DNA from 3 places in the Pantoea sp. Ae19-2 genome. Region 3 is predicted to be linked to each of the others. Evidence: predicted binding sites of a transcription regulator. Region 3 holds the regulator's gene; each other region holds the start of a gene.
What was found. Region 3 encodes PhoB, which activates phosphate uptake and scavenging genes when phosphate is short. Its sites were predicted from a motif close to CTGTCATAAAACTGNCNNAT; they were not measured.
Positions count from the first base shown of each region.

Region 1: the regulator PhoB is predicted to act here: its motif matches at 8,071-8,090, upstream of uvrB (excinuclease ABC subunit UvrB).
Region 2: the regulator PhoB is predicted to act here: its motif matches at 4,019-4,038, upstream of glpT (glycerol-3-phosphate transporter).

Region 1 covers NZ_JBCHWE010000001.1:2,521,438-2,531,646, reverse strand. Annotated here, with positions in the region: gene pgl (6-phosphogluconolactonase) at 129-1,130, shown strand; gene AAIE03_RS11695 (kinase inhibitor) at 1,192-1,668, opposite strand; gene bioA (adenosylmethionine--8-amino-7-oxononanoate transaminase) at 1,743-3,035, opposite strand; gene bioB (biotin synthase BioB) at 3,121-4,152, shown strand; gene bioF (8-amino-7-oxononanoate synthase) at 4,152-5,303, shown strand; gene bioC (malonyl-ACP O-methyltransferase BioC) at 5,287-6,042, shown strand; gene bioD (dethiobiotin synthase) at 6,036-6,725, shown strand; gene AAIE03_RS11665 (ABC transporter ATP-binding protein) at 6,711-7,433, opposite strand; gene uvrB (excinuclease ABC subunit UvrB) at 8,310-10,209, shown strand, end outside.
Region 2 covers NZ_JBCHWE010000001.1:3,742,491-3,752,699, forward strand. Annotated here, with positions in the region: gene metE (5-methyltetrahydropteroyltriglutamate--homocysteine S-methyltransferase) at 1-1,196, opposite strand, end outside; gene metR (HTH-type transcriptional regulator MetR) at 1,335-2,264, shown strand; gene AAIE03_RS17185 (YehS family protein) at 2,337-2,816, shown strand; gene AAIE03_RS17190 (carboxylate/amino acid/amine transporter) at 2,962-3,822, opposite strand; gene glpT (glycerol-3-phosphate transporter) at 4,175-5,515, shown strand; gene yigL (sugar/pyridoxal phosphate phosphatase YigL) at 5,556-6,356, opposite strand; gene pldB (lysophospholipase L2) at 6,411-7,403, opposite strand; gene rhtB (homoserine/homoserine lactone efflux protein) at 7,518-8,141, shown strand; gene rhtC (threonine export protein RhtC) at 8,218-8,841, opposite strand; gene recQ (ATP-dependent DNA helicase RecQ) at 8,854-10,209, opposite strand, start outside.
Region 3 covers NZ_JBCHWE010000001.1:2,813,917-2,824,125, reverse strand. Annotated here, with positions in the region: gene AAIE03_RS13140 (AAA family ATPase) at 1-1,326, opposite strand, end outside; gene sbcD (exonuclease subunit SbcD) at 1,323-2,519, opposite strand; gene phoB (phosphate response regulator transcription factor PhoB) at 2,717-3,406, shown strand; gene phoR (phosphate regulon sensor histidine kinase PhoR) at 3,421-4,734, shown strand; gene AAIE03_RS13120 (PstS family phosphate ABC transporter substrate-binding protein) at 4,754-5,674, shown strand; gene AAIE03_RS13115 (cobalamin-independent methionine synthase II family protein) at 5,994-7,097, shown strand; gene brnQ (branched-chain amino acid transport system II carrier protein) at 7,488-8,807, shown strand; gene proY (proline-specific permease ProY) at 8,878-10,209, shown strand, end outside.

The DNA.
Region 1 (10,209 bases), 290 kb from region 3:
GAACAGTAAGTCTACACCTGACCGTGGTACAGAAACAAAAATCAGGGCACAAATCATTCCAGCGAGACAGAAAAAAACGCGCTACAGTGACCCTCAGAACAACATGAGTCAGCGAAAAAGGAGAATACATGAAGCAGGTTGTCTACACCGCCAGTCCCGAGAGTCAACAAATCCATGTCTGGCAGTTGAATGAAGATGGCACCTTGACGCTCCTGCAGGTTACGGACGTCGCCGGTCAGGTTCAGCCTATGGTGGTGAGTCCAAAAAAAGATTTCTTGTATGTAGGCGTGCGCCCCGACTTCCGTGTATTGGCGTTTCGCATCGCCTCAGACGGCACCTTGACCGAAGCCGGACAGGCGCCTCTGCCGGGCAGCCCGACCCATATTTCCACCGATCATGCCGGCCGTTTCCTGTTTTGCGGCTCTTACAACGATGCGTGCGTCAGTATCAGCCCAATAGGGGATGACGGCGTGCCACAGGCACCGAGCCAGGTCATTAACGGCCTGGCGGGATGCCACTCCGCCAATATCGACAATGCCGATCGGACGCTGTACGTGCCTGCCCTGAAGCAGGATCGCATTTGCCTGTTTACCCTTGGCGCAGACGGTCAGTTAACCCCGCATTCGCAGGAGCAGGTTACCACGGCGGAAGGCGCCGGGCCTCGCCACATGGCGTTTCATGCCAACGGACAGTACGCCTACAGCGTCAATGAGCTGAACAGCACGGTCGAGGTCTGGGCGCTGAACAATGCGCAGGGCAAGGTTGAGTCGGTACAGACGCTGGATATGATGCCGCCTGATTTTACCGGTACCCGCTGGGCTGCCGATATTCATCTGACGCCAGACGGACGTTTCCTGTACGCCTGCGATCGCACCAGCAGCACCTTAACGGTATTTAGCGTCAGCGAAGACGGTGCCGTGCTGACAGTCGAAGGGTTTCAGCCGACCGAAACGCAGCCGCGCGGATTCAATATCGATCACGCGGGCCAGTTCCTGGTGGCGGCGGGGCAGAAGTCACACCACATTGAAGTCTACAATATCACTGAGCCACAGGGCTTACTGAAGCCGGTGGGCCGTTACGCCGTTGGACAGGGTCCGATGTGGGTAGTGGTACATCAGCTGGCAGGATAACCTGCAAATTGCCGCTTCCGGAATCGTTCGACAGGCCGGAAGCGGCATTTTTATGCGGCGATCAGACGTAATGAACGGTCAGCGATGCGCTGGCTAGCACGTGAAAATGCACGTTAAACCCGACCATGGCGCCGCTGGCACCCTCATCGACGTCGATTTTGTCCACATCCAGCGCATGAACGCTGAAAATATAACGATGGGTTTCACCGGCAGGCGGTGCTGCGCCGCCGTATCCGGCCTGACCGAAATCCGTGCGTGTTTGTAGCGCCCCGGCGGGCAGTGCGGCTTTACCCGAACCGGCACCCTGCGGCAGCGATGTGGTCTCGGCCGGAATATTCGCCACCACCCAGTGCCACCAGCCTGAGCCGGTAGGCGCATCCGGATCGAAGCAGGTGATGACAAAACTTTTGGTACCTTCTGGCGCATCTTCCCAGGCAAGGTGAGGGGAAAGATTATCGCCCTGATAACCCATTCCGTTAAAAACGTGTTTCTCCGGCATCTTGTCGCCGTCGTGTAAATCCTGGCTGTAAACTCGCATTACATCTCCTTGCGTTAATGGTCACTGCCTTTTCATCTTAACCAAAAGCCGGTTTACGTCCAGCCGTTGCAACATTAAGAAAGAAAGTGAGCGGGCTGCTCCAGTGCCGCCCCAATCGCATTGACCAGCTTATCCAGCGCCTCAGGGGAGATGATATAAGGCGGCATCAGATAAATCAGGCGGCCAAAAGGGCGAATCCAGACGCCCTGACTGACAAAGAACTGTTGCAGCGCCGCCATATTGACCGGTTGATGCGTTTCCACCACGCCAATGGCTCCCAGCACGCGCACGTCAGCCACCGCGGGCGCGTGACGCAGGGGCAGCAGCGCGCCACGCAGCTGACGCTCGATCGCCGCAACCTGCTGACGCCAGTCACCTTCCTGCACCATTGCCAGGCTTTCTGACGCCACCGCGCACGCCAGCGGATTGCCCATAAAGGTGGGGCCGTGCATAAAGCAGCCCGCCGGACTGAGGCTGATGGTATCGGCCACGTCACGGGTGGTGAGGGTAGCGGCGAGGCTCATCGTGCCGCCGGTCAGGGCTTTGCCTACGCACATGATGTCCGGTGAAATCGCCGCATGTTCGCAGGCGAACAGCGTACCGGTGCGGCCAAAGCCGGTTGCGATCTCATCGGCGATCAGCAGAATGCCGTAGCGATCACAGGCTTCTCGTACACACTGCAAATACCGCGGATGGTAAAAACGCATTCCCCCGGCACCCTGAACGATGGGTTCCAGAATCACCGCGGCCAGCTGCCCCCGATGCTGCTGGATCAGCCGGATAAAATCCTCTGCATCACGCGCATCCCACTCGTCATCAAAACCGCACTGCGGCGCCGCGGCGAAATGGTGTTCCGGCAGGTAGCCGCGCCACAGGCTGTGCATGGAATTATCCGGATCGCATACCGACATCGCGGCAAAGGTATCGCCGTGATAACCGCGTTTGAGCGTCAAAAATTGCTGACGCGTCTCGCCTCGCCCAAGCCAGTATTGCAGCGCCATTTTCATCGCGACTTCAACGGCGACCGAGCCGGAATCGGCCAGAAATACACATTCCAGCGCGTCTGGCGTCATCGAGACCAGCTGACGACACAACGCCACCGCGGCAGGATGGGTAATGCCGCCAAACATCACGTGGGACATCTGCCCCATCTGCTGTTGCAGGGCGCGATTCAGGCGCGGATGGTTATAGCCATGTATCGCCGCCCACCAGGACGACATTCCGTCCACCAGGGTACGACCATCTGCCAGCTGCAGATGATAATCCTGTGCCGCAACAACCGGATAGCAGGGCAGCGGCTGCTGCATTGAGGTGTAGGGATGCCAGATATGCTGGCGATCAAATTCAGCGTCCTGAGAAGTAAACATCGGAGTTGTAAACCAAAATAAAAAGATTTAGTTTACAAGTATAACCACGTTAACTGTCGGGATGACACCTTTTTTGGAGTAAGTAATGTCACAACGTTGGACTCTGGCTCAGGCCCAGGCGCTGTTTGATCGGCCATTTCTTGAACTGATGTTTGAAGCGCAACAGGTGCACCGCCAGCACTTCGATCCACGTCAGGTGCAGGTCAGCACACTGCTGTCGATTAAAACCGGTGCCTGCCCGGAAGACTGCAAATATTGCCCGCAAAGCGCCCGCTACAAGACGGGCCTGGAATCTGAGCGACTGATGGAAGTGGATGAGGTACTGCGTTCCGCGCAAAAAGCCAAAGCCGCAGGCTCCAGCCGCTTCTGCATGGGGGCGGCATGGAAAAACCCCAGCGATCGCGATATGCCCTACCTGGAAAAGATGGTCGAAGGCGTCAAAGCGATGGGCATGGAAACCTGCATGACGCTTGGCACGTTGAGCGACAGTCAGGCGCAGCGTTTAGGCAGTGCCGGACTGGATTTCTACAACCACAATCTGGACACCTCACCGGAGTTTTACGGCAATATCATCACCACGCGCAGCTATCAGGAACGACTGGATACGCTGGGGAAAGTGCGTGACGCCGGCATCAAGGTCTGTTCGGGCGGGATTGTGGGCCTGGGTGAAACCGTAAACGACCGTGCCGGACTGCTGGTACAGCTGGCTAACCTGCCGACGCCGCCTGAAAGTGTGCCCATCAACATGCTGGTGAAGGTGAAAGGCACGCCGCTGGCAGACAATGATGACGTTGAACCGTTCGACTTTATCCGCACCATCGCCGTGGCGCGCATCATGATGCCCACCTCGCATGTTCGCCTGTCCGCAGGCCGTGAGCAGATGAACGAGCAAACCCAGGCGATGTGCTTTATGGCCGGGGCAAACTCCATTTTTTACGGTTGCAAGCTGCTGACGACGCCGAACCCGGAAGAAGACAAAGATATGCTGCTGTTCCGTAAGCTGGGGCTGAATCCTGAGCATACGCAGACCGCAAACGGCGACAATGCCCAGCAGCAGCAGTTAAGTGAGCAACTGCTTCATGCCGATACAGAAACATTCTATAACGCGGCGCTGTAATGAGCTGGCAGCAACGCATCCAGCAGGCGCTGATACAGCGCCGTGCTGAAGATGGCTGGCGCGAACGGCGCGTGATTGAAGAGAATCAGACGCGCCTGATCCGCCATGCCGGTCAGACCTTTCGCCATTTCTCCAGTAACGATTATCTTGGGCTGAGCCAGCATCCCGCCGTCATGGCGGGCTGGCAACAAGGCGTGGACGAGGCCGGTGCCGGTGCGGGTGCATCGGGCCATGTAACCGGTTTTCATCGTTTACATGCCGAGCTGGAAGCACAGCTGGCAGACTGGCTGGGCTATTCGCGCGCGCTGCTGTTTATTTCCGGCTTTGCAGCGAATCAGGCGGTGATTCACCTGCTGGCAGAGAAAAATGACCGCATTCTGGCCGACAAACTGACGCATGCTTCGCTGCTGGAGGCCGCCAGCCAAAGCCCTGCTCAGCTGCGCCGCTTTACCCATAACGATCCTCTCAGTCTGGCTAAGCGCCTCGATGCGCCCTGCGAAGGGCAAACGCTGGTGGTAACCGAAGGGGTTTTCAGTATGGACGGCGACAGCGCGCCCCTTCAGGCGATCGCCGACCGGGCGAAACATGCCGGTGCCTGTTTGCTGGTCGATGATGCGCACGGCATAGGGGTGACGGGCGAGCAGGGACGTGGCAGCTGTTGGGCACAGGGCATGAAACCCGACCTGCTGGTGGTGACCTTTGGCAAAGCCTTTGGCGTAAGCGGGGCCGCGCTGTTGTGTGATGAGGCGACCGCCGATTACTTTGTGCAATTTTCCCGTCATCTGATTTACTCCACGGCGATGCCGCCAGCCCAGGCCAGTGCGCTGTTAGCGTCGCTGAAACAGGTGCAGGCGGGTGATGACCGCCGTCAACGTCTCGCGCGTAATGTCGCCCATTTCCGGCACGGCGCGGCCTCGTTGCCCTGGCAACTTATGGCGTCGTCCAGCGCCATTCAGCCATTAATCGTCGGGGATAACGGCGAGGCGCTGGCGCTGTCTGCGCGCCTGGCCAGGGCGGGCTGCTGGGTCAGTGCGATCCGTCCGCCGACCGTGCCGCCGGGCACGGCCCGTCTGCGCATCACGCTTACCGCCGTCCATGAGCCAGAGGATATTGATGCCCTGCTGGAGGCGCTGTATGACGCTGCAGGTTGATAAAGGCGCGGTTGCACGGGCATTTGGCCGCGCCGCATCTCAGTATGATCACTATGCTGAACTCCAGCGGCTGAGCGGGGACGCGCTACTGGCGCAGGTGCCAGCGCACAGCGGTTTGCAACTGCTGGATGCCGGATGCGGAACCGGCTGGTACAGCCGGATATGGCGCGATCGGGGTAAAGAGGTCACGGCGCTGGATCTTTCCCCGCAGATGCTGCAACAGGCCCGGCAAAACGGGGCCGCGCATCACTATCTGGCCGGCGATATTGATGCTCTGCCACTGGCAGACCAGTCTGTTGACCTCGTATGGAGCAATCTGGTGGTGCAGTGGAGCGAGAATCTTCAGGCGGCGCTGATGCAGTTTAACCGGGTACTCAGGCCCGGCGGCTGTCTGCTGTTTTCCACCCTGAGCGCGGGCTCCCTGCAAGAAGTGCATCAGGCCTGGTCACAGGTGGATGGCCGTCTCCATGCGAACCGCTTTTTGCCTGCACAGGAGATTGCTGCCGCCTGTGAAACACAGCGTCTGCGCTGCCATGCGCAAACCCTTACCCTGCATTTTCCCGATGCGCTGAGTGCAATGCGCTCCCTGAAGGGCATCGGGGCAACGCATCTGCATACCGGACGGTCTGGCTGCGTATTAACGCGCCAGCGTCTTGCTCAGCTCGAAGCCCACTGGCCGCGGGATGAGCAGGGTTTCCGCCTCAGTTACCATCTTATGTTTGGAGTGACACAATGTTGAATCGCTGGTTTGTTACCGGTACCGACACCGAAGTCGGTAAAACGGTTGCCAGTGCGGCGCTGCTGCAGGCTGCCACCGCCGCAGGCTACCGCAGCGCGGGCTATAAACCTGTGGCCTCAGGCTGCGAGCTCACCGCAGCAGGCGTGCGCAACAGTGATGCGCTGACCTTACAGCGTTACAGCAACGTCCCGCTGCGCTACGAACAGGTCAATCCACTGGCGTTTATGGAGCCGACTTCACCTCATATCGCCAGCGCGGATGAGGGCAGACCGATTGAGTTTGCCACGCTGTCGGCGGGGCTGCGGGAACTTGAGCCGCTGGCAGAATGGATTTTGGTGGAAGGTGCGGGCGGCTGGTACACGCCGCTTTCTGAGACGCAAACCTATGCAGACTGGGTTGAGGAGGAGCAGCTACCGGTCATTTTGGTGGTGGGCGTCAAGCTGGGATGTATCAATCATGCCATGCTGACTGCCGATGCGATTCGCGCACGCGGCCTGCACCTGGCGGGCTGGATCGCCAATACGGTACAGCCACCCGGCCAGCGTTATCAGGCCTACCTGGCGGCCTTAACGCAGCGGCTTCCTGCACCTTGCCTGGGCGTGATCCCCTGGCTAACCCAGGAAGACCAGCAGGCAAACTGTGGACATTATCTGACGCTGCCGGATCGATCAGGCCACCGTTAACCACTTCTCCAGGGTCGCGTCATCCAGCTGGGCGACGTTGCCCTGTGCCACATTGCGCCCGCGATGCAGCAGGAGAAAGTTGTCAGCCACGCGGCGAATCAGCGAGACGCGCTGTTCAAGCAGCAGAATCGTCAGGCCGTAGTCACGATTAAGGCGACGAATCAGATTCCCCATCTCTTCTTCCAGCCAGGGCGCCATGCCGTCGGCGGGCTCATCCAGAATCAACAGGCGGGGCTGCAGCACCAGCGCACGGGCCAGAGCCAACTGCTGCTGCTGATAGACCGGCAGGTCGCCGCTGCGCTGCTGACGCAGCGAATAGAGGGCGGGTAACAGATCAAAGATCATTTCCGGGATCGCCCGATAACCGTCATTCGCCTGTGCGCCTGCCAGTAGGGCAATGAGTAAATTATCCTCAACGCTCATCTGAGTAAAAATGTGGCGCCCCTGCGGAACAAACCCGATCCCCTGTCGGGCCCGCAGCTCAGCAGGCTGCGAGAGCAGGTCTTCCGGCGGTGAGCCATCCTGCTGCCAGCTGATCGTCCCGCTGTTAATCGGTAGCTTGCCCATAATGCAGTTCACCAGCGTGGTTTTTCCCATACCGGGGCGTCCCAGTATGCCGGTGCAGGTGCCGGGAGGCAGATCAAGATCCACATTCCAGAGAATATGATTTTTACCGTAAAACTGATTCACCGACCGTAAACTTAGCATCTGACGCGCTCCTTCCAGATAATTAACCTGAATGCTTTCGCCGTTCATTTCTGGTAAATCGCTCTAATGAGATAGCGGCGCATTTCACGCGGCTACTGCCTGTAACACTCAGATGAGAGAGCATGCAATTACCAGGCCAGAGTCTCAACGGTGAGTGGAGTCGGGGCTAACCAGTGAAAATCACCCTGTTTAAAGATAAATAAAAGTTAACAATTCCACGTCAGGACGCTTACGCGGTACAGCGTTGGTGCAGGTTCATGAAGCCGGGAAGTGCACCTGCTCGTTAATGGGGCAATAAAAAAAAGAAAAGTGAGACGCACTTGTCGCCGATCAAGGCACGGATTGCGCTGATAGCTAAATCACTACCCGTTAGCGTCAGAAAATAAGCGAAAAAAAATATTTTTTTATCGCCCAAAGGGGAGTGAAAAAAATTATACACAGCCGATGTGCAAAGGGCTGTCATTAGTTATCCACTATTCCTGTGGATAACCTTGTGCATTAGGTAATGAAAACAGGTTGGAAGCGAGGAAATACGGGGCCTGGTAACCCGATGATGAGAATCTGGGCTTTTTAAAGTAACGACATTAATTCAGTGACTTAGCAAAAAACAAGCCTGCCGGATTGGGGCCGATTCATCAAACTGCAATTTTATGACACATGCTTGACAAATGTTAAATCAATATCGGGCTTGGGGATAACCTTGCGCAACAGAATCCGGTTAGCGCGCGCGATAATGTCAAAGAGTCAAGCGTAAAGTGGTTGCCGTTACTGTGCATCAATACTGTTATTATATCCAGTATTTTTTTCTGGCAAAATCGCCATAGCAGAGTAAAATAATGGGCTGCCCGCCGTCTTTCATCTGCAGGAACCGCATTCATGAGTAAAGATTTTAAACTGAACTCCGCTTTCAAGCCTTCCGGCGATCAGCCAGAGGCGATCCGTCGTCTTGAAGCCGGACTGGAAGATGGCCTGGCGCACCAGACGCTATTAGGCGTTACCGGATCGGGTAAAACCTTTACCGTGGCTAACGTGATCGCCGATCTTAACCGGCCCACCATGGTGCTGGCACCGAACAAAACGCTGGCGGCCCAGCTGTATGGTGAGATGAAGGAGTTTTTCCCGGACAACGCGGTGGAGTTTTTTGTCTCCTATTACGATTACTACCAGCCTGAAGCCTATGTCCCAAGCTCTGACACCTTTATCGAAAAAGACGCCTCGGTTAACGAACACATCGAGCAAATGCGTCTTTCCGCCACTAAAGCATTACTGGAGCGGCGTGATGTTATCGTCGTTGCCTCGGTGTCGGCCATTTACGGTCTGGGCGATCCCGATCTTTATCTGAAAATGATGCTGCACCTGACGCGCGGTATGATCATCGACCAGCGCAGCATTCTGCGTCGCTTGTCAGAGCTGCAGTACACGCGCAACGACCAGGCGTTTCAGCGCGGCACCTTCCGGGTGCGTGGCGAGGTCATCGATATTTTTCCGGCAGAGTCCGATGATATGGCACTGCGGGTGGAGTTATTTGACGAAGAGGTCGAGCGCCTGTCCCTGTTTGATCCGCTCACCGGGCAGGTTGAATCGGTTGTACCGCGTTTTACCATCTATCCGAAAACGCACTATGTTACGCCGCGTGAGCGCATTCTGCAGGCCATGGAAGACATCAAGGTTGAGTTGGCCGACCGGCGTAAAACCCTGCTGGAAAACAACAAACTGCTGGAAGAGCAGCGCATCACTCAGCGCACCCAGTTTGATCTGGAGATGATGGGCGAGCTGGGCTACTGCTCCGGCATCGAAAACTACTCGCGTTACCTGTCGGGCCGTGGGCCGGGAGAGGCGCCGCCTACGCTGTTTGACTATCTCCCCGCAGATGGCCTGCTGGTGGTGGATGAGTCCCACGTCACGATTCCCCAAATTGGCGGCATGTACCGTGGCGACCGTGCACGTAAAGAGACGTTGGTAGAGTACGGTTTCCGACTGCCTTCGGCGCTTGATAACCGTCCGATGAAGTTCGAAGAGTTTGAAGCGCTGGCCCCTCAGACGATCTATGTGTCGGCAACGCCGGGCAAATATGAGCTGGAGAAATCCGGCGACGAGGTCATCGATCAGGTGGTGCGTCCAACCGGCCTGCTGGATCCGATTCTTGAGGTCCGCCCCGTGGCGACGCAGGTTGATGATTTACTGTCTGAGATCCGCCAGCGCGTTACGATCAACGAGCGCGTCCTGGTGACCGTCCTGACTAAACGCATGGCGGAAGATCTGACAGAGTACCTTGAAGAGCACGGTGAAAAGGTGCGCTATCTGCACTCGGATATCGACACGGTGGAAAGGATGGAAATCATTCGTGACCTGCGTCTGGGCAAATTTGACGTACTGGTTGGGATCAACCTGTTGCGAGAAGGGCTGGACATGCCTGAGGTATCGCTGGTGGCCATTCTGGATGCGGACAAAGAGGGCTTCCTGCGTTCGGAGCGTTCGCTGATTCAGACCATTGGCCGTGCGGCACGTAATATTAACGGTAAAGCGATTCTGTATGGCGACAAGATCACGCCTTCAATGGCCAGAGCGATTGAAGAAACGGAACGCCGCCGTGAGAAGCAGCAGCGGCATAACGAAGAAAACGGCATCGTGCCTCAGGGCCTGAACAAGAAAATCACCGATATTCTGGAACTGGGCAATAACGTGGTGAAAACGCGTGGTAAAGCCAAGCCCGCTAAGCGCAATGCCGCTGAGGCAGACGCCGATTACCTGGCGTTGTCCCCCCAGGCGTTGCAGA
Region 2 (10,209 bases), 930 kb from region 3:
TTTGTCAGACGCAGTGCGACAGCCGCGTTGTGGACGCGGCGGGAATGCGCACGTGCCTGAACCGGTGCGCTCCATTCCTCCAGCGATGCGGGATCGTTGCGGCGAAGCGCCGTACTCAGTAGCGACAGCTCATCACATTTTTGCAAGGCAAAGGCAAACCAGCTTTTCACCTCCTCGTCCAGACGGGTCTCCACACTCAGATCAATGGGGCTGTGCAGCAACGAGCAGGATGTGCCAATCCACAGGTGTTCACGTGAGGCGATCAGCGGCTGCAGACGCTCAAACCAACGGCTGAGATCGGCACGCCAGACGTTGCGGCCATTGATCACGCCGACAGATAACACCCAGTCTGCGGGCAGTTGTTGGTTCACCTGCTGGATATCATCTTGCCCCTGCACCAGATCCACATGCAGGCCCTGCACTGGCAACGTGCGGATAATATCCAGATTCTGGCCGATACTGTCGAAGTAGGTGGTCAGCAGCAGGTTGACCTGCCCGTTTAACGCAGCGTAAGCCGCTTTGAAGGCCTCGCGCCATTCCTGTGGGAGTTCCAGCGCCAGGACGGGTTCATCAATCTGTACCCACTCAACGCCGCGCGCGTTCAGTTCGGTCAGGACCCGCTGATAAACGGGCAGAATATCGTTCAGTAGTGACAGACGATTAAAGGGTTCTCCTTTTACCTTACCCAGCCAGAGGTAGGTTAACGGTCCTGACAACACAGGCTTAACGTTATGACCCAGCGCCAGCGCCTCGTCCACTTCATCCAGCAGTTGGGTCCAGGTTAAAGAAAACGACTGGCCTTGCGTGAATTCTGGCACGATGTAGTGATAGTTCGTGTTGAACCATTTTGTCATTTCTGCCGCCGCGGCTGGCTCACCCGTCGGTGCACGCCCCCGGCCCAGGCGGAACAGCGTATCCAGATCAATCGATCCGTCCTGATTTCGATGGCGAGCAGGCACGTTGCCCAGCATCAGGCTGGTCGTCAGAATATGATCGTACCAGGCAAAATCGCCCACCGGCACTTTATCGACGCCGGCCGCTTTTTGTTGTTGCCAGTGGCGCGCACGCAGTTCGCGACCCACCGCCTGTAATTCTTCCTGCGTGCTGTTGCCAGCCCAGTAGCTTTCAAGTGCTTTTTTCAGCTCGCGACGCAGACCAATACGTGGAAAACCGAGAGTATGATTTAAGATAGTCATTCACTATTCTCCAGAAAGTCTTCGGCTTTGGCGGGTCGCCAATGATGTTTAGCCGTCCAGATGTTTACACCGCTATATTCTGCGGGTACTGTATGTCGCTCAAGCGCAAATTATTCAGCTTCGATGTGAAGGACTCTCATGATCGAATTCAAACACCTCCGGACGCTTCAGGCTCTGCAGAATACGGGCTCGCTGGCTGCTGCTGCGGCTCAGCTTCATCAGACACAGTCGGCGTTATCACATCAGTTCAGCGATCTGGAACAGCGGCTGGGATTTCGTTTGTTTGTTCGTAAAAGTCAGCCACTGCGTTTTACCCCGCAGGGCGAAATTTTATTGCAGCTGGCAGAGCAGATACTGCCGCAAATTCAGCAGGCGCTTCAGGCCTGCCACGAACCGCATCAGACCACGCTGCGCGTCGCGATCGAATGCCACAGTTGCATTCAGTGGCTGACACCGGCTTTAGATAAGTTTCGTCAGAGCTGGCCCCAGGTGATGATGGATTTTAAATCGGGCGTAACCTTTGATCCGCAGCCCGCGCTGCAGCAGGGCGAACTGGATATTGTATTGACGTCGGATATCCTGCCGCGCTCAGGCTTGTTCTATTCACCTATGTTTGATTTCGAAGTCCGCCTGGTGCTGGCGCCAGATCACCCTCTGGCGCAGGTTGAACACATTTCACCTGAAGACCTGGCGGATGAAGTGCTAATGATTTATCCGGTACAGCGCCAGCGCCTGGATATCTGGCGCCACTTTCTGCAACCTGCGGGGATCAGTCCGGCGCTCAAGAATGTCGATAACACGCTGCTGATGATTCAAATGGTCTCGGCGCGCATGGGGATTGCTGCGCTGCCGCACTGGGTCGTCGAAAGTTTTGAAAAACAGGGCCTGGTGATCACCAAAACGCTGGGCGAAGGGTTATGGAGTCGTCTTTACGCCGCTGTGCGCGACGGTGAACAGCGCCAGCCGGTACTGGAAGCGTTTATGCGTTTTGCCCGTCAGCATGCCTGCGAGCATCTGCCCTTTGTCAGGGACGCCGCGCATCCTGCGAAGGTTTTATCGCGTGAGTGACAAAGCTGCGCGATAGCAGGCAAAATCCCCTATAATGCGCAGCCTGTCGATTTACCATGAGAAGATCTCACCATGACTAACAACGATATTCTGCGCAGCGTGCGCTATATGCTCGATCTGAACGATGCCAAAATGGTGGCGATTTTTGCGCTGGCTGAATGTGAAGTGGCTCAGGCGGACATCACCAGTTGGCTGAAGAAAGATGAGGATGCGGCGTTTCGACCCTGCCCCGATGTGGTGATGGGATATTTTCTTAACGGTTTAATTTTTCATCGCCGCGGAAAAAGTGAAGACGCGCCTGCGCCCTCCATCGAGCGCAAGATGAACAACAATATCTTTATGAAAAAGCTGCGCATCGCGTTTGATTTGAAAACTACCGACATTCCTGACGTGCTGAAAAAAGCCAACTTTACGGTCTCTCAGGCTGAGATTGGCGCAATCTTCCGCAAACCGGATCATAAAAACTACCGCGAGTGCGGTGACCAGATCCTGCGTAATTTTCTTAAAGGGCTGACGATGATTCATCGCCCCGCCACAGGTAAACCCGCTTAATCAGAAACGCCCTGACCGGAAGCAGCTCGCCTGTCATGCGGTCTGCTTCCGGTCAGGCTCAGGGGCGTTCACAGCCTGTTTCCAGCCCAGATGCCCTGCATTCCTCTCCCGCTACGGTTTACTCGCTGGCAAGGCCCGCCCCGGACTATCTTGCGCTGTTGCCTACCACCCAGCGCTTATGGACCCACAGCGACGCCATAATCACGATGGCTCCTGCGATAAAGCTTGGCCAGTGCGGTTTTTGCTGCCATATCGCCAGGTTCACCAATAAGCCGGCCGGAACGTGCATGTTATTCATAATGCCCAACGTGCCGGCATCGACCTGCGTCGCGCCGTAGTTCCACATAAAGTAGCCCAGCCCCGAAGCCGCGACGCCCAGCCAGACCAGAATGCCCCATTGCAGCGTCGTGGTAGGCAATTTATGGGGATTGCCCCAGGCTGCCCAGGCAACGATCGCAATCAGAACCGCGCCCAGATAAAACCATGAAAACGCCGTATGTTGCGGCATTGGACGGGTTTCCTGCAAACGTTTGTAGCCCACCATCCCCGCCGCGAAGCAGATATTCGCCAACTGGACCAGCAGCAGACCAAACCAGAAGTTATCGCTGACTTTGTCATAACGAATGATTGCCGCGCCAGCAACGGCCAGCAGCGCACTGAAAATGTAGCCCACGCGCAGGGGCCTTCGGCTTATCAGGTCGTAGATTAAGGTGACATACAGCGGCGTCATTACGGTGAACAGCAGGAATTCTGACACGCTCAGATACAGATAGGCTTCAAAACTCAGCAAATACATAATGCCCAGCTGCAACATCCCTACCAGCATATAGAGCAAGAGCGTCGAAGGCCGATAGCCGCGCCAGCGCAGGAACGGCAGAAACACAATGGCGGCCAGCGCCAGGCGCATCAGCACTGAAAACCAGCTGTCCACTTGCCCGGCAAGGTATTCACCGATCAGGCTAAAGGAGAATGCCCACAGAATGGTAGTAACAATCAATAAAAGCACGGTAACAACCCCGAAATAAACAGAGCGTCAGTGTAAACAATGTCCTGAATCAGAGCTGCATTATCTGGTTGACATCTGGTTATTTACCAGGCGATCAGGCAACGATCCCTCACCCCGACTTTTATCCGCTCAGGAGAGCATGCCTGAGGTTAAAAATGGGCGAAAAAGCGCATCTGCCTGGCATTTTCGCGCCTTACTGTAATAAAACTGTAACAAATTTGTCATTCATCACAGTAACCCAGTCCGCCTCTGTCTATTCTCTGCGCGAAATGGTGCATTGCGAGCACCCTTTTTTCTTTCGACCCAACCTGCTGGGGAATCAAAACCATAATGCGCCCGGAGGGCCACCCTAATGTTAAGTATTTTTAAACCTGCACCACACCAGCCTCAGGTGGCAGAGGATCGTATCGATCCACTCTACCGCCGCCTGCGTTGGCAAATCTTTATCGGTATTTTCTTTGGCTATGCGGCTTACTACCTCGTCAGAAAGAATTTTGCCCTGGCCATGCCTTATCTGGTTGAACAGGGTTTCTCACGAGGCGATCTGGGGTTTGCGCTTTCCGGTATCTCCATCGCTTACGGCTTTTCCAAGTTTATTATGGGCTCGGTGTCCGACCGCTCTAATCCACGGGTCTTTTTACCCGCAGGATTGATCCTGGCCGCTTTCGTGATGCTGTTCATGGGGTTTGTTCCCTGGGCAACCTCCAGCATCATGGTGATGTTTGTGCTGTTGTTTATTTGTGGCTGGTTTCAGGGAATGGGCTGGCCACCCTGCGGACGCACTATGGTGCACTGGTGGTCGCAAAAGGAACGCGGCGGCATTGTCTCGGTGTGGAACTGTGCGCATAACGTCGGCGGCGGCATTCCTCCCCTGCTGTTTCTGCTGGGAATGGCCTGGTTTAACGACTGGAAGGCGGCCCTTTATATGCCGGCCTTTGGCGCCATTGTCATTGCCATCCTGGCCTTTGCCCTGATGCGGGATACGCCGCAGTCCTGCGGTCTGCCGCCCATCGAGGCCTACAAAAACGATTATCCGGCTGACTACAACGAAAGCCATGAAGAAGAGTTCACGGCGAAACAAATCTTCATGAAGTATGTTCTGCCGAATAAATTACTTTGGTATATCGCCCTGGCAAACGTGTTTGTTTATCTGCTGCGTTACGGCATTCTGGACTGGTCACCGACTTACCTCAAAGAGGTGAAACACTTCACGCTGGATAAGTCGTCCTGGGCTTACTTCTTCTATGAGTATGCGGGGATCCCTGGCACGCTACTGTGCGGCTGGATGTCCGATAAGGTGTTTCGCGGAAACCGTGGCGCGACGGGCGTGTTCTTTATGACGCTGGTGACCATCGCAACGGTGGTTTACTGGTTAAATCCGCCGGGTCATCCCGGTGTGGACATGGCCTGTATGATTATTATTGGCTTCCTGATCTACGGGCCGGTGATGCTGATAGGACTCCACGCGCTGGAGCTGGCGCCGAAAAAAGCCGCCGGGACGGCCGCGGGCTTTACCGGGCTGTTCGGTTATCTGGGAGGATCGGTTGCAGCCAGCGCCATTGTGGGTTACACGGTGGACTATTTTGGCTGGGATGGCGGATTTTTAGTCATGATTGTGGGCTGTGTGCTGGCAGTGATCTTGTTGCTGCTCACTATGGTCAGCGAGCATAAACACAAGCAAAAACTGGCCTAGCCGTCAGAAGGCCGGTTAACCGGCCTTCTGCTCAGGCGCACTACGATAAATACAACTTTCTGAGCGTCGCCGGCACGGCATCCTCAACATTGCTGCCAATCACTTCCAGCTCTGGCAGGGTATCTTTCAGGCGCTGGTGCGCATTAGCCATAATGCAGCCCTTGCCCGCCATACTCAGCATTTCGACGTCGTTCATACCATCACCAAAGGCAATACAGTCTTTCAGCGTAAAGCCTAACTGTTTTGCCACAGATTCGAGCGCGTGGCCTTTTGAGACGCCGCCCGCCATCACTTCCAGACAGGTGGGCAGTGAAAAACTGACGTTGACCCTGTCTCCCCAACGCGCTTCAATCGCCAGCTCCATTGGAATAAGGTGTTCAGGCTCTTCGCAGGTGAAAAAGACTTTGCTGATGCCGTCAGTGGGCAATATGCCCGGTTCATAAACCTGATAATGAAAATCAGATTCGCGAAAATAATCTTTCTCTGCCGGACTGCAACGGCTGACAAACCACTCATCGTCACGATAAACATGGGTCAGCACTTCCGGATGATGGTACTGCAGGCCGAACAGGTCCTGGGCGATATCCCAATCCAGGTTATGGCTAAAAATCAGTTCGCCGGCTGGATTATGCACACGGGCACCGTTTGACGTAATCATATACGCCGGAATCCCCAGCTTGTCGCGCATTTGTCCAACATCAATGTGATGGCGGCCCGTGGCGAAAATAAAGTGAATGCCTTTTGCCACCAGCTGCTGCAACGTTTCTCGGGCATCAGGCGTGAGGCGGTGTTCGGGAGAGAGCAGTGTGCCGTCCAGGTCGGACACAACAATGTGGTACATGAAAACCTCGGGTATCTGTGTCGGTTGGCCGTAGCCGGTAATGTAAACGGATAACTAGTGATGCGATAAAAAGAAATCGACGATCCCATTCAATGCTTCGGCGCGCATGCTGTCTTTTTCAAACAGAATCTCGTGGCGTGCACCTTTAATAACCTGGGGCTTATCGCCCTCACAGGGATGACCGGCTGCCGCCATGGCGGCGCAAAACAGATCTTGTGAGCGGTTATCCACCACGCTGTCTTCGCTTGCCTGTAGCAGCAGTAGCGGCGTCGTTATTTTATCAACCTGACTGAATATGTTGCGTCCGGCATGAATGCCTTCCCGTACCCAGTGATAGGTGGGACCGCCAACACGAATCGCCGGGTCGTCCGCATAAAAACGCAGGCTGCGACGATAACGTTCATGACTGTGCGTCAGACGGTTAATGCCAAAGGGATGAGCCCGCCAGCGCCCCGTGCCTAATGCATAGCCATCGCGAACGGCAGGTCGTTTCTCTGCCCAGTCGAGGATCTTATGCGCCAGAAAAGAGGGTAACGGCAGCGCGATGCCAAACATCGGCGCAACCAGAGCCGCAGCGTGAAACGCGCCAGGCTGACGCGCCAGGAACAGGGCCAGAATTGCGCCCCCCATTGAATGCGCCAACGCATAACGTTGTTGATAATGACGGCTCACAATCTCTTTCAGATAGAGCGTTTCAAGGTCATCGACATAGTGGGAAAACTCCACCACATGTCCAAGATGCGAATCATCCAGCAGCCGATCGGATCGCCCCTGACCACGGTGATCGAGCACGATCACATCGAACCCACAGTGAAACAGATCGTAGGCCAGCTCGGGATATTTAACGTAGCTCTCAATGCGCCCGGGAACGATTACAATCACGCGCTTGTGTTGCGGTGAAATGAACCGAACGTAACGTAAGGTCAGATTTTCAACACCGGTAAATTCACACTCTTCACGGCTGTGCCAGAAATCAAGCAGTGGGCCGGTCGCGAAGGCAGCGAAGGCCTTTTCGCGTTGCAGCCAGCTTGCTCTGTGTTGCTTCATCCGCCCTCCTGATTGCCGGAAAAAAAGAGTCTGAACGGCCGCATGATGTCCATAGCCCTGCGCAGCATTCTGGCGTATTGTGTCACACTTCAGACGTGACAGGGAGTACAACCCATGACCATCGAATGGTGGCTGACTTATCTTCTTACCACCACAATTCTTAGCCTTTCACCCGGCTCTGGTGCCATTAACACCATGAGCACGGGCATCAGCCACGGTTATCGTGGTGCGGTCGCGTCTATTTCAGGCCTGCAGGTTGGTCTTGCCCTGCATATCGCCCTGGTGGGGATCGGTCTTGGGGCGCTTTTTTCCCAGTCGCTGCTGGCGTTTGAGATTTTAAAGTGGGCCGGCGCAGGCTATCTGGTCTGGTTGGGCATCCAACAGTGGCGCACTGCGGGCGCGATTGACCTCAACGCTATGTCGAAAGCCATGCCGCGTCGTCGCCTGTTCAAGCGGGCAGTAATGGTGAACCTGACGAATCCCAAAAGCATTGTGTTTCTGGCGGCGCTGTTTCCCCAGTTTATCCTGCCTCACCAGCCGCTGATGCTGCAGTATCTGGTGCTGGGCGTCACAACCGTTCTGGTGGATATCATCGTCATGATTGGCTATGCCACATTAGCCACGCGCATTGCAGGATGGATCAAAGGGCCCAGGCAGATGAAGCTAATGAACCGCATTTTCGGCGGCTTATTCATCGCGATTGGGGGACTGCTGGCCAGCGCCAGACGTATCGCCTGACCCGGCGGAGGCTGCCGCACGACAGTGACGCTGTCGGCGGCTTGCCGTAACGACTGACGTGTCCGGTAACCGGCTATCAGCGCGACAGGATCAGATGAATGCCAAAACCGGCAAACAGCACGCCCGCAACACCGTCTACCCACTTCGCAGCACGTTGATACTTATCCCGCATCCACGGCAGGGCAAAAACAGCCGCGACCAGAGAAAACCAGGCGAAGGTTTCAACGCTTATCAGGACGAACAGCCCCCAGCGTTCCAGCCCCCCCACATCGTTACCGATAAACAAGGAAAAGACGCTACCAAAGTAGATAACCGCTTTGGGATTCGACAGGTTGGTCAGCAGACCTTTAATAAAGCTCATGCCTTTCCTGGGCAGTTCGACGACAGGTTCCTGCTGCACGGGCTGTTTGTGGCGCTGACGGGCTGAGCCAATTAACTGCCAACCCATCCATAGTAGATAGAGTCCGCCACCGACCATGATGATTTGGTGTAGCCAGGCCATCTTTTGCAAAATCAGATGCAGGCCCATCAACGCTACCGCGGCCCAGATCATGACCGCCAGGGTAATGCCCAGAACGCCCAACATCGCTTCTTTGCGCGAACGGCTGGCGGCGGTTTGCGAGACAAAAAAGAAATCCGGGCCGGGACTCATCAGGGCAACAAGATGGACCAGGGCAATCGTGCCGAACAAAATCAACATGGTAACTCCTCTTTACTCTTCATCGAGATGTTCTTTAATCATCAGCAAAAACGGCTTACCGAAACGTTCCAGTTTGCGGTGCCCCACGCCGTTCACGCTGAGCATTTCTGAGGCGCTCACCGGCATCTGCTCTGCCATCTCCAGCAAGGTTGCATCGTTAAACACAACGTAGGGCGGAATATTCTCTTCGTCGGCTATCGCTTTACGCAGTTTACGCAGCTTGGCAAACAGCTTGCGGTCGTAGTTGCCGCCATACACTTTGGCCGACCCGCTGCTTTTCGGTCTGGCGGTAATCAGTCTTGGCACCGCCAGCATCAGCGGAACTTCACCGCGCAATACCGGTCGGGCCGCTTCAGTTAGCTGCAGCGCAGAATGCATGGCGATGTTTTGCGTCACCAGCCCCAGATGAATCAGCTGACGCAGGACGCTGACCCAATGCTCGTGGCTGTTTTCTTTACCCAGCCCATAAACGGGCAGCTTGTCGTGTCCCTGTTCGCGGATGCGATGATTATTGGCACCGCGCAATACTTCAACAATGTAGCCCATACCAAAGCGCTGGCCGACGCGATAAATACTGGAGAGTGCCTTTTGGGCTTCCACCAGGCCGTCATAGCGCTTTGGCGGATCGAGGCAAATATCGCAGTTCCCGCAGGGCTGCTGACGTCCTTCACCAAAGTAGTTCAGCAGCACCAAACGACGGCAGGTCTGCGCTTCGGCAAAAGCATTCATCGCATTCAGCTTGTGACGTTCAATATCCTGTAGCGGGCCAGGCTGCTTCTCTTCCAGGCATTTGCGCAGCCAGGCCATATCAGCAGGATCGTAGAGCATCATGGCTTCTGCCGGCAGGCCATCACGTCCGGCACGTCCTGTTTCCTGATAATAGGATTCAATGTTGCGTGGAATATCAAAGTGCACCACAAAACGCACGTTCGGCTTGTTGATGCCCATCCCAAATGCCACGGTCGCCACCACGATTTGCAAATCGTCGCGCTGAAACGCTTCCTGTACGCGGGCGCGCTGGGCGCTGTCGATTCCGGCATGATATGCCCCAACGCTTAACCCCCGGCTTTGCAGACGTGCGGCGGTATCCTCAACTTTTGCCCGGCTGTTACAGTAAATAATGCCGCATTTACCGCGCTGATCCTGTACGTAACGTAGCAACTGCTCAGTGGGTTTAAATTTTTCCACCAGCGTGTAACGAATATTGGGGCGGTCAAAACTGCTGATTTGAATCAGCGGATCCTGCATATGCAGCAGGTTAATGATATCAAGACGGGTCGTTTCGTCAGCGGTCGCTGTCAGCGCCATGACGGGCAGATCGGGAAAGCGCTGGCGCATCTGTCCCAGCGCGCCATATTCCGGTCGGAA
Region 3 (10,209 bases):
TTCATGGCGGGCCAGTTGAGCAAAGCGGTCCTGCCACAGCGGAAGATTTTCGCCCCAAACCGGCATATCCGCCAGCTGTTGCCGACGCGCCTGCTGCTGTGCCAGCGCCTGCTGGAGATCGCTGACCTTATGTTGCTCGGTTTGCATCGCCTGTTCACGCTGCGTACAGCTCGCCTGCTGCTGTGCGGTTTCATGCTGCAGCTGTTGAATTTGCTGCTGCAGGGCCGAGAGCGCCTGATCGAGTGGAATAACCTGTCCGCTCAGTAGCGTTTCCTGCTGGTGCTGTTGCAAACGCACCTGTTCGCGCGCCGCTTCGGTTTCCTGATAACGCTGCTGCAACTGCTGCTGCTCGTGGGCCGTCGCCTGCATCTGCTGGTTTAACTGCTGCTGACGCTGTTGCAGCTCCGCGCGTTCAGTCTGCAGGTTGTCGCGCTGTTGCAGCGCACCGCGCAGTTTTTCTGCCGGTTCACTTCGTGCCAGACGCTGGCGATCGGCCTCTGCCGCCTGACTCGCCGCGTTGGCGGCCTGACGGGCGGCGTTCACCTGTTCAGCATCCGCGCTCAGCTGCTGTGCCAGCTGCAGCCACTGCTGCTGCCGCTGAGCGGTGTCAAACTGACGGCTGAGTTGCTGCTCGGCCTCAGTCAGGGCTGCCTGCTGTTGCTGCAGCCCGGCGCGGGTCGCCTCATCAAGCAGTGCCATGCCGCCTGCCCGACTGCGCATCAGTTCCAGCGCATTTTTGGCTTCTTTATGGCGCTCAAACGCGGCCATGGAAACCAGCCCGTAAATTTCCGTTCCGGTCAGCTCTTCCAGCAGCTCTGCGCGCTCATTCGCTTTGGCGTTAAGAAATGCGGCGAACTGGCCCTGTGACAGCATCATTGAACGGGTAAAACGTTCAAAATCCAGGCCGCTAAGCGTTTCGGTAAGCTTGAGCTTGTCGCCCACTTTGTCTGCAACGATCTGATTATCTGCGCAGCGAGCCAGCTCGACGCGGGGAGCCTGCAGTTTGCCGTCGGCCGTGCCTCGTGCGCGGTTCTGGCTCCAGAATGCCCGCCAGGCCTCACCTTTGATTTCAAACTCGACTTCGGCCAGGCACTCGGCGCAGTCGCGCGTCATCAGCGGGTTGTGGCCCTGAGAAATCGCACCCAGGCGCGGCGTCTGGTGATACAGCGCCAGGCAGATAGCGTCCAGTAAGGTGGTTTTACCGGCACCTGTCGCGCCGGTAATGGCAAACAGACCATTACTGGCGAAAGGTTCGGTGCGAAAATCGATAAACCATTCTCCTTTCAGCGCATTCAGGTTTTTGAATCGCAGCGTGAGGATCTTCATGGGTTCGCCTCCAGGTCGGCCAGCGTCTGCTTAAACAGGGTCGTGACCTGGGCGATCTGCTTGTCATCAAGCTCCTCATTAAGCGCCAGGCGTCGGGCAAAAACCTCTTCGACCTTAAGTTCGCTCAGGGTTTCGTTATCCGTTTGCGCCAGGCTGTGCTGGCGCTGTTCACGACTGCGGCGTAACAGCAGCACTTCCACCGGTAAATCTGCCGTTAGCGCTTCAACCTGGCGCTGCAGATCGCTTAAGTACTCTTGGGTGGTGACTTCTATATCGAGCCAGACCGGCTTCTCTCCGCTGGGAGGGGAAAGGTGAGCGAGCTGCTCACTGATTTGCGCCAGGGAGCCTTTAAGCATCTGCATCGGCTGGAAGGTGGGAACCGGCAGGGTCAGGGTTTCCAGGCCGTGCGGTCTGAAAGTCAGCAGACAGACACTTTTTTCGCTGCCCAGCTCGTCAAAGCTCAGCGGAATAGGGGAGCCGCTGTAGCGAATATGGTCGCTGTTCGCGACGCGCTGAGCGCGATGAATATGTCCAAGGGCGATGTAATCGGCCGGCGGAAACGCCGAGGCAGGAAACGCATCCAGCGTGCCGATGTAGATATCGCGCACGGAGTCACTTTTGCTGACGCCAAGGGCGGTAAGGTGGCCGGTCGCCACGATCGGCAGGGACATGTTCAGCGCCTGTGCCGCCGCAAAGCTGCGCTGATAATGGGCGCTGATGGCCTCCAGCAGGCTGAGCTGTTTATCCCGTCCAGACTGACCGGCCTGGCTGCGCATAATGTCGCGCGGGCGCAGATAGGGAATCGCGCACAGCAGCGCGCCGGGTTCACCCTGACGGGTTGTCAGGATCATGACGTCGTCACTCTCCTGCGGCGTGGCAACGACCCGGGTGTTCAGACAGGCCAGCAGTTCGCGCGATTCATTCAGCGTTGCCACCGAGTCATGATTGCCCGCCAGCACCACCAGTTGACAGCCGCTGGGCTGTAACGCCACCACGAAGCGGTTAAACATTTCACGCGCATAGCTGGGCGGCGTACCGGTATCAAACAGGTCACCCGCCACAATCAGCGCATCGACCTGATGCTGTTCGATCTGTATTAACAGCCAGTCAAGAAAGGCCTGGTGCTCGGCGGCGCGGCTCTTGTTATAGAAGAACTGCCCCAGGTGCCAGTCCGCGGTGTGAATAATGCGCATAAAACTCCCTGCCAAATCGATTTGCCCGGCAATTATACTGGCTCAGTCACTAAAGCCACAAAACATGTCGTCATGTTGTCATAAATGGTTGTTGCAGGCCGGTTTTTATGGCTAACTTTTTCATAAAAGTGTCACAAAACTGACGCATAATGGCGCCGCAAATATCAGTGAAAGCCGTCCTACCTGCAGGAGTAATAATGGCTAAGCGCATTTTAGTTGTGGAAGATGAAGCTCCAATCCGTGAAATGTTATGTTTCGTACTGGAACAAAACGATTATCAGCCGATTGAGGCAGAAGATTATGACAGCGCCGTCAGCAAGCTGATTGAACCCTGGCCTGACCTGATCCTGCTGGACTGGATGTTACCCGGCGGCAGCGGCATACAATTTATTAAACATCTTAAGCGTGAAGCCATGACGCGTGATATACCGGTCATGATGCTCACCGCGCGCGGCGAGGAAGAAGATCGTGTACGCGGACTGGAAGTCGGTGCCGATGACTACATCACCAAACCGTTTTCCCCGAAAGAGCTGATGGCGCGAATTAAAGCCGTTATGCGTCGTATTTCGCCGATGGCGGTAGAAGATGTGATCGAAATGCAGGGCCTGAGCCTGGATCCCTCTTCGCATCGCGTGATGTCAGAAACCACACCGCTGGAAATGGGGCCGACAGAATACAAGCTGCTGCATTTCTTTATGACCCATCCTGAACGTGTTTACAGCCGTGAGCAGTTACTCAATCATGTCTGGGGCACTAACGTCTATGTTGAAGATCGTACGGTTGACGTTCATATTCGTCGTTTACGTAAGGCGCTGGAACTGACCGGCCACGATCGCATGGTACAAACCGTACGCGGAACAGGTTATCGTTTCTCTGCCCGCTTTTAAACGGAGCTTTAACCGTGCTGGAACGCCTCTCCTGGAAGAGATTACTGTCCGAACTGGTGCTGGCGTGTCTGCCTGCGCTGGTGCTCGGCCTGCTGTTCGGCTATTTGCCGTGGCTGCTGTTACTGAGCGTAGTCGGTATTTTACTGTGGCATTTTTACAACCTGATGCGCCTGTCTCACTGGCTGTGGCTGGATCGCACGATGACGCCACCGTCCGGACAGGCCAGTTGGGAACCGCTGTTTTACGGGTTGTATCAAATGCAACTGCGCAACCGGCGGCGGCGGCGCGAATTAGGTAATCTGATTAAGCGGTTTCGCAGCGGCGCGGAGTCGCTGCCGGACGCCGTGATACTTACCACCGAAGAGGGCACTATTTTCTGGTGCAACGGCCTGGCCCAGCAGCACCTGGGGCTGCGCTGGCCAGAAGATAACGGGCAAAATATCCTTAATCTGCTGCGTTATCCTGAATTTTCTCGCTATCTGCGGCAACGTGATTTCGATAAGCCGCTTACGCTGGTGCTGAATAACCAGCACCACATGGAATTCCGTGTGATGCCCTACAGCGAAGGCCAGTGGCTGATGGTGGCTCGCGACGTAACCCAGATGCATCAGCTTGAAGGGGCACGGCGAAACTTCTTTGCCAACGTCAGCCATGAACTGCGCACGCCTTTAACGGTGCTTCAGGGCTATCTGGAAATGATGAATGACTCCGTCATGAATCAGCGCTCACGGGACAAAGCGTTGCACACCATGTCGGAGCAAACCCGGCGAATGGATAGCCTGGTCAAACAGCTCCTGACGCTGTCGCGCATCGAGGCGGCTCCGGCCATTAATCTGAAAGAAAAGGTTGATGTACCGGTTATGCTCAAACTCCTGCAGCATGAAGCTGAAACCCTGAGCGGCGGACGTCACGCCATCCATTTTCATACCGATCCTCACCTGAAAGTGTTTGGCAATGATGAACAATTACGCAGTGCTATCTCCAACCTGGTCTACAACGCGGTGAACCACACGCCCGAGGGGACGCGCATTGATATCAGCTGGCTGCGCAGCAAGCAGGGCGCGGTATTTACAGTCTGTGATAACGGCCCCGGCATTCCACCTGAGCACATCCCGCGCCTGACAGAGCGGTTTTATCGGGTGGATAAAGCGCGTTCACGTGCGACCGGCGGCAGCGGTCTTGGGCTGGCCATCGTGAAGCATGCGCTCAGCCATCACAATGCGCGGCTGGAGATCACCAGCATCCCGCACCAGGAAACCTGTTTTACCTTTACCCTGGCACCACGGTTGATTGTGACTAACGGGATGCAGGAGAATGCGGTTCATTAACTGCTGACGGACCGGAACGATGCGCCTTCTTTTTTTGCTGTTCTTTTCTCTCTTGCCTGCCTTGGTGCAGGCACAGCCTATGATGCTTTCAGGCAATCTCAGCAGCGCAGGCTCGGACACGCTCGGCTATCTGATGACCCTGTGGGGCGATGACTTTAGCCGTCAGTCACCCGGGGTAAATGTGCAGGTTCAGGCATCGGGCTCCTCAACGGCGCCAACCGCGCTGACAGCCGGATCCGTCCAGTTAGGGGCAATGAGCCGTCCCATGCAGGCGGATGAGCGCCAGGCGTTTGAGGCGCGATACGGATATCCTCCGTTGGCCGTGCCGGTAGCGATGGACGCGTTGGTGGTGGTGGTCAACCAGCGCAATCCGCTGACGTCCATCGATCCCCGCCAGCTTGATGCGTTGTTCTCCGTCACGCGTCTGTGTGGCGCAAACGAGGTGCCCGAACGCTGGGGCGATTTGGGTCTGCATCAGGCTGAGTGGCAGCAGCGATCTATCCAGCGCTATGGCCGCAACTCGGCCTCCGGCACATGGGGATTCTTCAAGCAGCAGGCGCTGTGTCAGGGCGATTTCCGCAACGACGTGGCGGAGTTTCCCGGCTCGGCGGCGGTGGTACAGGCGGTCGCCGGGGATCCGCGCAGCATCGGTTATGCCAGCTTCGGTTTTCACCTGAGTGGGGTAAAACTGCTGCCGGTTATCACAAAAAGGGGGGAAGCCGTTGCGCCTGATCCTGAATCCATCCGCAGCGGTCGCTATCCCTGGGCACGTCCGCTCTATCTGTACGTTAATAAAGTGCCAGGTAAGCCCTTGCCGCCGTTGTTAGCCGCCTTTCTGGAACAGGTTCTGTCTAGTGCAGGGCAGCAGCGCGTCATCGAGGCCGGCTATCTGCCGCTGTCTGAAACGCAAATGAACCTGGCGCGCGCCTCCCTCCAGTAAGTTTCCCCGCTCGCCCACAGGCGAAGGGGTTACCGCCTTCGCCCATGTTTTCCCGTTCCTGCCGCATGGCTGGCGGGGACCTGTGCCGCATCAGGGGCATAAATTCCCGCCGATTGCCTCGGTGCAAACCTCAAGGGGAGCACAGTCAGAATCCGGCCTCGCAACATGAAATTATTTCATCTCCAGTGAATATTATTCGTTTGCACATGAGCACATCGCGTGGGAATCTACATCCAGACGTTTAGCCATCTGGAAGGCTAAAATAACATTGTGTAACTATTCCCGCCCGAAATTATCTGGCCGGTGACCAGGAGTGATCATGCAAAGACAAACCGCCCCGTTTCGCGCCGACACCGTTGGCAGCTTTCTTCGTCCCGCCGCTATTAAGCATGCCCGCGAAAAATTTCATGCGGGTGAGATCGGCGCTGATGAACTGCGCGATATTGAAAACGACGCGATTCGGGACGTGGTCGCGAAGCAGCGTGAAAATGGCCTCAAGGTCGTGACCGATGGCGAATTTCGCCGTGGCTGGTGGCATTTTGACTTTTTCTACGGTCTGAAAGGTGTTGAGCATTTTGAAGCCGAGCAGGGCATTCAGTTCAACGGCGTGCAGACGAAAGCGCACGGCGTAAAAATCACCGGCAAACTGGGTTTTGACGGGCATCCGATGCTGGACCATTTTCGTTTCCTGCAGAGCGTAGCAGGCGATGCGGTAGCCAAAATGACGATTCCCAGCCCGAGCGTGCTGCATTTTCGCGGCGGCCGAAAAGTCATCGACGCTGACGTTTACCCCGATCTCGATGTGTACTTTGACGATCTGGCACAGACCTACAAAGAGGCGATCAAAGCCTTTTACGACGCGGGCTGTCGCTACTTACAGCTGGACGATACCGTCTGGGCCTACCTTTGTTCAGACGATCAAAAGCGTGAGATCCGCGAACGTGGCGACGATCCAGACCAGCTGGCCCGCACCTACGCGCGCGTCCTGAATAAGGCGTTAGAAGGGAAACCGGCCGACCTGACCGTGGGCCTGCATGTGTGCCGTGGCAATTTCCGCTCCACCTGGATTTCTGAAGGTGGCTACGAACCGGTGGCCGAGATCCTGTTTGGCTCCGTGAATGTGGATGCGTTTTTCCTTGAATACGACAATCATCGCTCTGGCGGATTCGAACCACTGCGGTTCATCAAGCCCGGCCATCAGCAGGCGGTGCTTGGCTTAATTACCACGAAGGTGGGTGAACTGGAAGATGCCGAACAGGTGAAAGCGCGCCTGCAGGAAGCGACCCAGTACATCAGCCTCGATCAGATTTGCCTCAGTCCGCAGTGTGGTTTTGCCTCGACGGAAGAGGGCAACAGCCTGAGCGAAGCAGAGCAGTGGCAGAAGATTCGACTGGTCGTGAACGTCGCGAATCAGGTCTGGTGATAGCGGAATGTGTGCAACGTGGCGCAATAAATGCGCCACTTGTGCATACAAACCCGCCTTTATGCTGATATTTACCATCGCTTGTTTATTTTTAAAGCACATCATCTGATGCCGTTGCAGAGAATATTGATGTGATCCTCTAATATTGATTTAAATTGCGAAATAACCCTCTGGTTTTCCGATCCCGTATTGCCTTTCTTCGCTATAAACGTTTTACTTACCGCCGTTGTCGATTTATCCCTCTGTGAACAGAAAAAAAGCAGCTTAAATCACCTGCGCTAAACCAGACGCTGCGCATAATGCGCTGTCATCATCTGGTCGGTCGTTGTATTAACGCAGCGAGGGGGCAACGCAAACTTATCTTTCATCGCAACATCAGTGACAGGCCGTATGACACATCGTTTAACCGTTAAAGACATTCTCGCGCTGGGCTTCATGACGTTTGCCCTGTTTGTTGGTGCGGGTAACATCATCTTTCCTCCCATGGTGGGTATTCAGTCAGGCGAACATGTCTGGGTGGCCGCTATTGGTTTTCTGCTTACCGCAGTCGGTCTGCCCGTTATCACCGTGATCGCGCTTGCGCGCGTCGGCGGCGGGATTGATGCCCTGAGCACGCCCATCGGCAAAGTTGCGGGTGTGGTTCTGGCCACGGTCTGCTATCTGGCGGTAGGGCCGCTTTTTGCCACGCCGCGTACCGCCACGGTCTCATTTGAGGTGGGCATTGCTCCGCTTACCGGCGATGGCGAACTGCCGCTGTTTATCTACAGCCTGATTTACTTTGTGCTGGTGATGGTGATTTCCCTCTATCCGGGGAAATTGCTGGATACGGTCGGCCATTTTCTGGCACCGCTAAAAATTGCAGCCCTGACGCTGCTGGGCGTCGCGGCTCTGCTGTGGCCGGCGGGAGGAACGATTCCTGCGACGGCGGACTATCAGCGCGCCGCATTTTCCAGTGGTTTTGTTAACGGCTATCTCACTATGGATACGCTGGGCGCAATGGTCTTCGGCATTGTCATCGTCAACGCAGCACGTTCGCGCGGGATTGATAATGCGGCGCTGTTAACCCGTTACACGGTTTTAGCCGGGGTTATCGCCGGCATTGGTTTGACCCTGGTTTACCTTAGTCTGTTTAAACTGGGTGCAGGCAGTGGTGCATTAGTGGATCAGAATGCCAACGGTGCGGCAATTCTCCATGCTTACGTTCAGCAGACCTTTGGTGACATGGGCAGCTTCTTCCTTGCCGCCCTGATTTTTATTGCCTGTATGGTGACCGCGGTAGGCCTGACCTGTGCCTGCGCAGAGTTTTTCGCACAGTATTTGCCCTTGTCTTACAAAACGCTGGTCTTTGTACTGGGCCTGTTCTCGATGGTGGTATCGAACCTGGGGCTGAGCCATCTGATTCAGATTTCGATTCCGGTGCTGACGGCTATTTATCCGCCTTGTATCGTGCTGGTCGTGCTGAGTTTTACGCTGAACTGGTGGAATAAAAGCAGCCGTATTATCGCGCCGACTATGCTGGTCAGCCTGCTCTTTGGTATCCTTGACGCCATCAAAACCACCGGGTTTACAGCAGCGTTACCCGCATTGAGTCAGCATCTGCCGTTAGCCGACCAGGGCCTTGCCTGGTTGCCGCCATCACTGGTGATGTTGCTGATTGTGGCGCTGGTCGATCGGTTAAAAGGGGCTGAACAGGTGTCGGTTCACTCGTAACGGCTAAGATTGATTCTTCTTTAACCACGGGCTTGCCCGTGGTTTTTTCATTTCACAGGTACAGGTTGTTATGCAAGAAACCAACAAGCTCAAACGCGGACTGAGCACGCGCCACATCCGTTTTATGGCGCTGGGATCGGCGATCGGCACCGGGCTGTTCTACGGCTCGGCGGACGCCATCAAAATGGCGGGCCCCAGCGTGCTGCTGGCCTATATTATTGGCGGTGCGGTGGCGTACATCATCATGCGCGCGCTGGGGGAGATGTCGGTCAATAACCCTCAGGCCAGCTCTTTTTCCCGCTATGCGCAGGATTATCTCGGGCCAATGGCGGGTTACATCACCGGCTGGACCTACTGCTTTGAAATTCTGATCGTGGCCATTGCCGATGTCACCGCGTTCGGGATCTATATGGGCGTCTGGTTTCCGGAGGTGCCACACTGGATCTGGGTGCTGAGCGTGGTGCTGATCATCGGCGCGGTCAATCTGATGAGCGTGAAGGTGTTTGGTGAGGTGGAGTTCTGGTTCTCTTTCTTTAAGGTCGCGACCATTATTGTGATGATTCTGGCCGGGTTTGGCATGATCGTCTGGGGGATTGGCAACGGCGGCCAACCGACCGGTATCCATAACCTGTGGACCAATGGCGGCTTTTTTGCCCACGGTATCGTTGGGATGTTGCTGTCGCTGCAGATGGTGATGTTTGCCTACGGCGGCATTGAAATCATCGGTATTACGGCGGGTGAGGCCAAAGATCCGGCAACCTCTATCCCACGCGCTATCAACTCGGTTCCGATGCGTATCCTGGTGTTTTACGTGGGCACGCTGTTTGTCATCATGTCCATTTACCCGTGGAATCAGGTCGGCACTAACGGCAGCCCGTTTGTTCTGACGTTCCAGCATCTGGGCATTGCCGCCGCCGCGTCCATCCTGAATTTTGTTGTGCTGACCGCCTCGCTGTCGGCGATAAACAGCGATGTCTTCGGCGTGGGGCGTATGCTGCACGGCATGGCTCAGCAGGGCCATGCACCCAAAATGTTTATGAAGGTCTCCAAACGCGGTATTCCCTGGGTGACGGTGGTGGTGATGATGTTCGCCATGTTGATTGCGGTATATCTCAACTACCTGATGCCAGAAAAAGTCTTTCTGGTCATCGCCTCGCTGGCGACCTTTGCCACCGTTTGGGTCTGGATCATGATTCTGCTGTCGCAGATGGCGTTTCGACGCAAGATCGGCAAAGCGGCCGCCCGGACGTTAACCTTTGCCTTGCCCGGCGGAAGCTGGACGGCAGGCGCAGGCGTGGCGTTTTTATGTTTCATCATTGGCCTGATCGGCTATTTCCCGGATACCCGCGTTTCGCTGTATGTCGGGATGGTATGGATCGTGGTGCTGTTGCTGGGCTATAAG